DNA from 3 places in the Lysinibacillus sp. COL-1 genome. Region 1 is predicted to be linked to each of the others. Evidence: riboswitches for the same ligand, from Rfam matches in the RefSeq annotation. Region 1 holds a riboswitch; each other region holds the start of a gene.
The links. A riboswitch is a leader RNA that binds a small molecule or an ion and turns the genes downstream of it on or off. The one in region 1 is predicted to bind S-adenosylmethionine.

Region 2: another riboswitch for S-adenosylmethionine. It lies ahead of AC6BKE_RS04895 (cyclase family protein); the one in region 1 lies ahead of metK (methionine adenosyltransferase).
Region 3: another riboswitch for S-adenosylmethionine. It lies ahead of metA (homoserine O-acetyltransferase MetA); the one in region 1 lies ahead of metK (methionine adenosyltransferase).

Annotation. Positions count from the first base shown of each region.
Region 1 is NZ_JCAWSJ010000004.1:3,398,464-3,400,671, reverse strand. Features, by position in the region: gene pckA (phosphoenolpyruvate carboxykinase (ATP)) at 1-341, opposite strand, end outside; SAM riboswitch class I at 731-849, shown strand; gene metK (methionine adenosyltransferase) at 1,107-2,208, shown strand, end outside.
Region 2 is NZ_JCAWSJ010000003.1:107,628-109,835, forward strand. Features, by position in the region: gene AC6BKE_RS04890 (DedA family protein) at 1-504, shown strand, start outside; gene AC6BKE_RS04895 (cyclase family protein) at 547-1,284, opposite strand; SAM riboswitch class I at 1,373-1,479, opposite strand; gene AC6BKE_RS04900 (YuzC family spore coat inner layer protein) at 1,575-1,973, opposite strand; gene AC6BKE_RS04905 (helix-turn-helix domain-containing protein) at 2,097-2,208, opposite strand, start outside.
Region 3 is NZ_JCAWSJ010000004.1:2,264,796-2,267,003, forward strand. Features, by position in the region: gene AC6BKE_RS19515 (GerAB/ArcD/ProY family transporter) at 1-388, shown strand, start outside; gene metA (homoserine O-acetyltransferase MetA) at 429-1,364, opposite strand; SAM riboswitch class I at 1,474-1,584, opposite strand; gene AC6BKE_RS19525 (nucleotide excision repair endonuclease) at 1,734-2,159, shown strand.

The DNA of each region.
Region 1 (2,208 bases):
TCAGCACCTGCGAAGCCTTTAAATACGAATAACTCGTCACGTTCTTTTAAATATTTTATTACTTTTACATATAAGTTATCGAACACTTCAGAAGAAATCGGTTGGTTGACTTTACCCCAGTCAATTTGATCTTTTGTGCTTTCTTCTTCTACCGTATATTTATCTTTAGGTGAACGACCAGTGTATTTGCCAGTTTCTGCACGAACTGCGCCATCTACTGTTAACATTGCTTCACCACGAGATGTAGCTTTTTCTGCTAATTGTGGTACTGAAAGTTGAACATTAATGTTACCGCCGTTTAATAATTCCTTCAGTTCGTTTGCAATTTCTACTGAATTCATCGATTAAATACCATCCTTTTTTATAGTATTCCCTTGATTTAGAGGGATTTTTTCTTAATTTCAAAAATAGTATAACACAATTGCTTAAATAATCTATACTAATTAAGAAATTATTTTAGAGTTTTTATCACTTTTCAATAAACTGACAAAAAATAATGTTTTTCGAGTAGAATCCGATCAATCCTACTGTAATTAGGCGCAAAAATTGAGCCACACATATGTTACCACAAGTAGCTAGGTATGTTGTAGGGATTAATTTGCTTCTATTTACATCATCATCCAAGTATGAAAAGTTTTTGTGTAATCAGTTCCTTCCTTTCTATACAGTAATACATAAGAAAATATTTGACAACGTTCAACCTTTTCAGTAACATGAAAATGAACGGATACTCTTATCCCGAGCTGGTGGAGGGTCAGGCCCTGTGAAACCCGGCAACCTGCATGTTTTATTTCACAGCATGCGTTGGTGCCAACCTGATGCAAGGGAACATCCCTTGAACGATAAGAGTGAAAGGTTACGAAGTCATTATTCCTTTCCTCATGTGCAGTAACGTGAGTAAAGGATTTTTTTATTGCTAAAAAAGAATGTAAAGGTAAGTATATGTAGTTCTTTCCTTATTATAATGACAGATCTTTCGAAATCCTCGTGTTAAAAGCAGCAGTAACGGCTTGAGAGTTCAATCCTTAGGAGCGGACTTGACATGGGTAATGAGTACCGTATTCATACACAACTACTTTTTGTAAGAGTAATAGGAGGAAAACCAAATGACAAACCGTCGACTGTTTACATCAGAGAGTGTAACAGAAGGACATCCAGATAAGATTTGTGACCAAATCTCGGATGCCATTTTAGATGCTATTTTAGCAGAAGATCCAAATGCACGTGTAGCGTGTGAAACAACTGTCACAACAGGATTAGTATTAGTAGCAGGAGAAATAACTACTTCTACTTACGTTGATATTAAAGGTATCGTTCGTGATACTGTAGCAGAAATTGGCTATACACGTGGTAAATATGGCTTTGATGCTGAAAATCTAGCGGTGCTTGTAGCTATTGGCGAACAATCGCCTGATATTGCACAAGGTGTTGACCAAGCTTTAGAGGCTCGTGAAGGCTCTATGACAGATGCTGATATTGAAGCAATTGGTGCTGGTGACCAAGGTCTAATGTTTGGTTATGCATGTAATGAAACACCTGAACTAATGCCATTGCCAATCAGCTTAGCACATAAATTAGCACGCCGATTAACAGAAGTTCGTAAATCAGGTGAATTAGCGTATTTACGTCCTGATGGAAAAACACAAGTAACGATTGAATATGATGACAATAATGTACCTGTGCGAGTGGATACAATTGTTATTTCAACACAACATGATGAAGAAGCAACACTTGAACAAATTCAAGCTGATCTGAAAGAATTTGTTATTGCACCCGTTGTGCCAAGTGAATTATTAGATGCAAACACGAAATACTTTATTAACCCGACTGGCCGTTTTGTTATCGGTGGACCTAAAGGGGACGCTGGTTTAACAGGACGTAAAATCATTGTTGATACATACGGTGGTTATGCACGTCACGGTGGTGGCGCATTCTCTGGTAAGGATGCAACAAAGGTAGACCGTTCAGCGGCTTATGCGGCACGTTATGTAGCAAAAAACATTGTAGCAGCTGGCTTGGCAGAACGCGCTGAGGTACAACTTGCCTATGCGATTGGTGTGGCTCAACCAGTTTCCATTGCGGTTGACACATTTGGTACAGGTAAAGTGAAAGAAAGCGCAATCGTAGAGTGGGTACGTGAGCTATTTGATTTACGTCCAGCAGGTATTATTAAAATGCTAGATTTACGTCGTCCGATTTATAAACAAA
Region 2 (2,208 bases), on a different contig from region 1:
GATGAGGTCTTTCTAACATATGTTGGCTACAGCGTTTATATAGAAAGCCTTGAACACATTCCCGCTTTAGTAAGTGCAATGATTGGTGCAGTTGGCGGTATTACCTTAAGCTACTATATCGGCTATCGTTTTGGCTTACCATTATTGCAGAAATATGGACCCAAAATTCATATTACGGAGCAAAAAATTGATTTTACAAAACAACTGTTTACTAAAATTGGGCCAACTTTATTATTAATAGGCTATTTTATACCTGGTGTACGGCATCTGACAGCCTATATTGCGGCAATTAATAATTATCCATATAGAAAGTTTGCTTTTTTTGCCTATACAGGGGCATTTATCTGGACTTTCACATTTATAACGTTAGGGAGGATGCTTGGGGAGAAGTGGCGGTTTGTTGGTTATTATTTATCCCATTATAGTATTTATCTTATCCTATTGTTTGGCCTCGTAATGCTCATCGTTTACTATCTATTCAAAAAAAGAAATATACGAAAATAAAGGTCTGTATGATTCAACATATGAATCGTACAGACCTTTGTGTTATGGCAAAATAGCAAATGAGCGTACAGGGAATCCAGATGCCTTTTCAGGCTTAGGGACGATATTGAAGATAATTGCCCCCTTCGCAGGTAGCTTGTCCAAGTTAGTCATCAACTCAATTTGATAGATGTTTTGTTCAAGCACGAAGTATTCGCCATCTAGCTTACCATTTTTGTGAAAATCAGCGGCTGAATCAGTATCAAATGTTTCATGGCCAAGTGCACTTATTTGACGTTCCTTCAATAAAAATTGTAATGCCTCTAAGCCCCAGCCTGGTATATGGTTATGTCCATCCATATCTTGGTTACTAAATGCCTCTTTATCTGGCCAGCGCTTACTCCAATCTGTACGTAGCGCTACAAAGGTACCTGCTTCAATTACTCCATGTTGTGCTTCAAAATCAAAAATATCTTGCACACTTAGCGAGAAGTCATGATTGTTAGCAGCTTCTCGTGATTTATCAATGACGACAAGAGGAAGAACTAGTTCTTTTAGTTCTAATTCTTCTAGATAGCGGGAGTCTCGCACAAAATGAATGGGTGGGTCGATATGTGTGCCATATTGTCCTGGGAACGTGAATTGTTGTGCGAAGAACCCGTCATCATGAGAGAATAATGTTTCAAATTTAGCATCTTCAAACATAAAAAAATGTGGGGAATTAGGGCCGAATGTATGTGTTAAATCAACCCATTGTTTTGATTTTAATAATTGTAATGCTTGTAAAAGTTGGTTTGACATTGATTTCACTGCTTTCTGTTAAAATTAGTAGAACATAAAAAAGAGTCCCCTTAGAAGAGGACTCCAGAATAAGCAACGGTAGTTCTTCTTCTCATCTTTCAGGCTTAAAATTTTGCCAATTGGAATTAGCACCATACTGTTGAGCTGGTTGCTGAGACTTCATCGGGCCAATCCCTCCGTCTCTCTTGATAAGAAAAGTGATATAAGAATTTTCAGAAATAATAATAAAAACACTTTAGCATAGAATTTTATAGTTTACAAGTTCGATAGAGATATAAGGGTAAATTTTTTTACCAACTTAAATTTATGGTTATGCCACAACAACCATTATCCATAAGACGTATTCTGAAATTGTCTGGTGTATAATTTGCATCAAATTTCATCGTAATGCCTGTTGATGTGATTAATTTATCAACCTCTGTTTTATTTGAAAGCTGTGCAGCATTCATTAGATCATGTGCAAATTGTTGAGAGCTATCAATTTTATCCGTAAGCAATTGAGCCTGTTGCATGATCGCCTTTATCCGTGTAGCTGACATTTTTAATTTATGTGTGTCGACAGGTGGAAAGGGGGTAGTGTTCGGCATTGCTAAATGTTGAGGAATAGGTCTAACGGCAAGCTGCTGGGCAAGTGGCGACGTTGGGTAATGATAAGGATGAACAAAGTACGGATAAGGATTGTAATACAATGTAATTCCTCCTATCCTATAGCTGATATCTTATCTTATGTAGCTAAACGTCTTTAGGTGTTATTTTGCAGTGCAATGTCTGTCCTAATCATTTAAAAAGGAAGCCAAAGTGAGCTTCCTCTTTTAGCCGAGAACATGTAAGACATCATCAATTTTTTTACTATGAGACAGAATACCGTAATTCATCCATGTTAAAAAATCCACTTCATATACACAGTTGGTTTTAACTGCAGCT
Region 3 (2,208 bases), 1.1 Mb from region 1:
CTTAGCGCAAAGAATATCGATAGGGAATTTTTTGCAGCGCATTGAAATCATCATGGCCTTTATGTGGATTTCATCTATTTATATTCGCACATTTATGTATTTCTATACGACTGTTGTCGGTCTTGCGCAAATTTTAAAAATCAAGGATCATCGCCCTCTCATATTACCGATGGGTCTAATTGTCATTGGGCTTTCTCAAATTATTCATCCAGACATTGTACATTCAACCAATTACAATAATGAAATTTGGCCAATCTTTTCTTTTATAATCACCATTTTATTACCGATACTTTTATTGATTGTCGCAGTTATACGAAATCGCAAAACCAAAGCTCAAAGTACCGAAACGCCTAATACAGAAACAACGAATGACAATCAAAAAGTCTAATTTCTTTTATGGTGAGAAAAGAAATTAGACTTTTTATTAATTAAATATGATATTCAATTTCATCTACAAAATCCCATTCGTATGGTGTTTCTTGGTAAACATAGTAGTTCAACCAGTTAGAGAATAATAAATGCGTATGGGCACGCCATGTATTCATTGGCTCCTGTGATGGATCATCATTCGGGAAGTAATTCACAGGAACAGCGATATCTATGCCCTTTGCGACATCACGGCTATATTCATCGGCTAATGTTGTCGCATCATACTCCAGATGCCCTGTAATCATAATGTTTTTATTATCTTTTGATTGGACGATGAACACACCTGCATCCTCTGAATAGGATAATAATCGTAAGTCTGGATGATTGCGAACCTCGTCGATCGAAACAGAAGTATAGCGTGAATGTGGAGCGGTAAATAAATCACTGAAGCCACGTACTAAATCCACTGTTAAATCGGTGATTACATGGGAATAGACACCTGAGCATTTAGCTGAAAGTTCTACCTTTCCTATCCCATAATGATGATACAGTGCCGCCTGTGCCCCCCAACAGATATGTAAAACGGATGTCACATTCTTTTTGGACCAGTCCATAATTTCTGAAATTTCCCGCCAATAGTTAACTTCTTCAAAGGCCATTTTTTCTACAGGTGCTCCCGTAATAATCATCCCGTCATAGCGACGGTGACGAATTTGGTTGAACGTTGTGTAAAATAGCTGTAAATGTGATTTACTGACGTTTTTCGACTCATGTGTGGCCGTATTTAAAAAGGTGATATTTACCTGTAGCGGTGTATTCCCTAATAAACGTAGTAATTGAAGCTCCGTTTTTTCTTTTTCAGGCATTAAATTCAATATTAATATGTTTAACGGACGAATTTGCTGTGTTTTCGCACGGTCCTCTTCCATGACGAAGATTTTTTCCTCACGTAAATGTTCTCCAGCTGGTAAATTTTTCGGAATATTAATTGGCATCTTGCGTTCCCCTCTCTTTGATCACTCTCTTTTAGCAAACCTTGCTGACAAATTAAAAAATCCTCCTCATTCCATACGAGATAGAATGAGAAGGATTTTTTCACGTCCACTCTTATCTCTCAAAGGAAAAATCCTTCGCTGGAATTAGCACCTTTCTAACAATTGTTAGAGGTTGCTGAAGCGTCATCGGGCCAAATCCCTCAGCTTCTCTTGATAAGATTATTTAATTACATCGAATTGTAGCATGAATTAGTTAGAATATCAATAATTCATAGAATATTTTGTGATTCAAATGCATGTTCCTCGTTTATTTGATGTACACTAAGCTTGCTATAAGTAGTGTTTCTACATTTAAAATTTATGGTAAACATGCCGTATTTATGTTACCATATAACTTTAGTAACAGAGAGGAACGTGAATACTTTGATTAAAATTGAATTTCCAAAACCTGATGTAGTCATCCGTCAACGTGAACAAGAAGTAAAACCTGGTGATGTGCCTATCACACCATACTTTGGTTTTATTGACTTCCATAAAATCACACGTGATAAAGGCGGCATTTTTTTATTCTATAATGACAAGAATGAGCTATTATTTGTCGGCAAAGCACGTAAAATTCGTCAACGTATTAAAAAGCATTTCGAGGACAATGTATCTCCGATGAAAAATCATCGTGATGAAGTGTTCAAAATTGAGGTCTATGAAGTAGAAGATCCAATGGAACGTGAAATTTACGAAACATATGCGATTAACACTTTCCGCTCCAAATACAATGTAGAGAAAGTCTTTTATTAAGATATCTTGTAAAGAAACCGAAATCTCATTTAATGGGATTTCGGTTTTT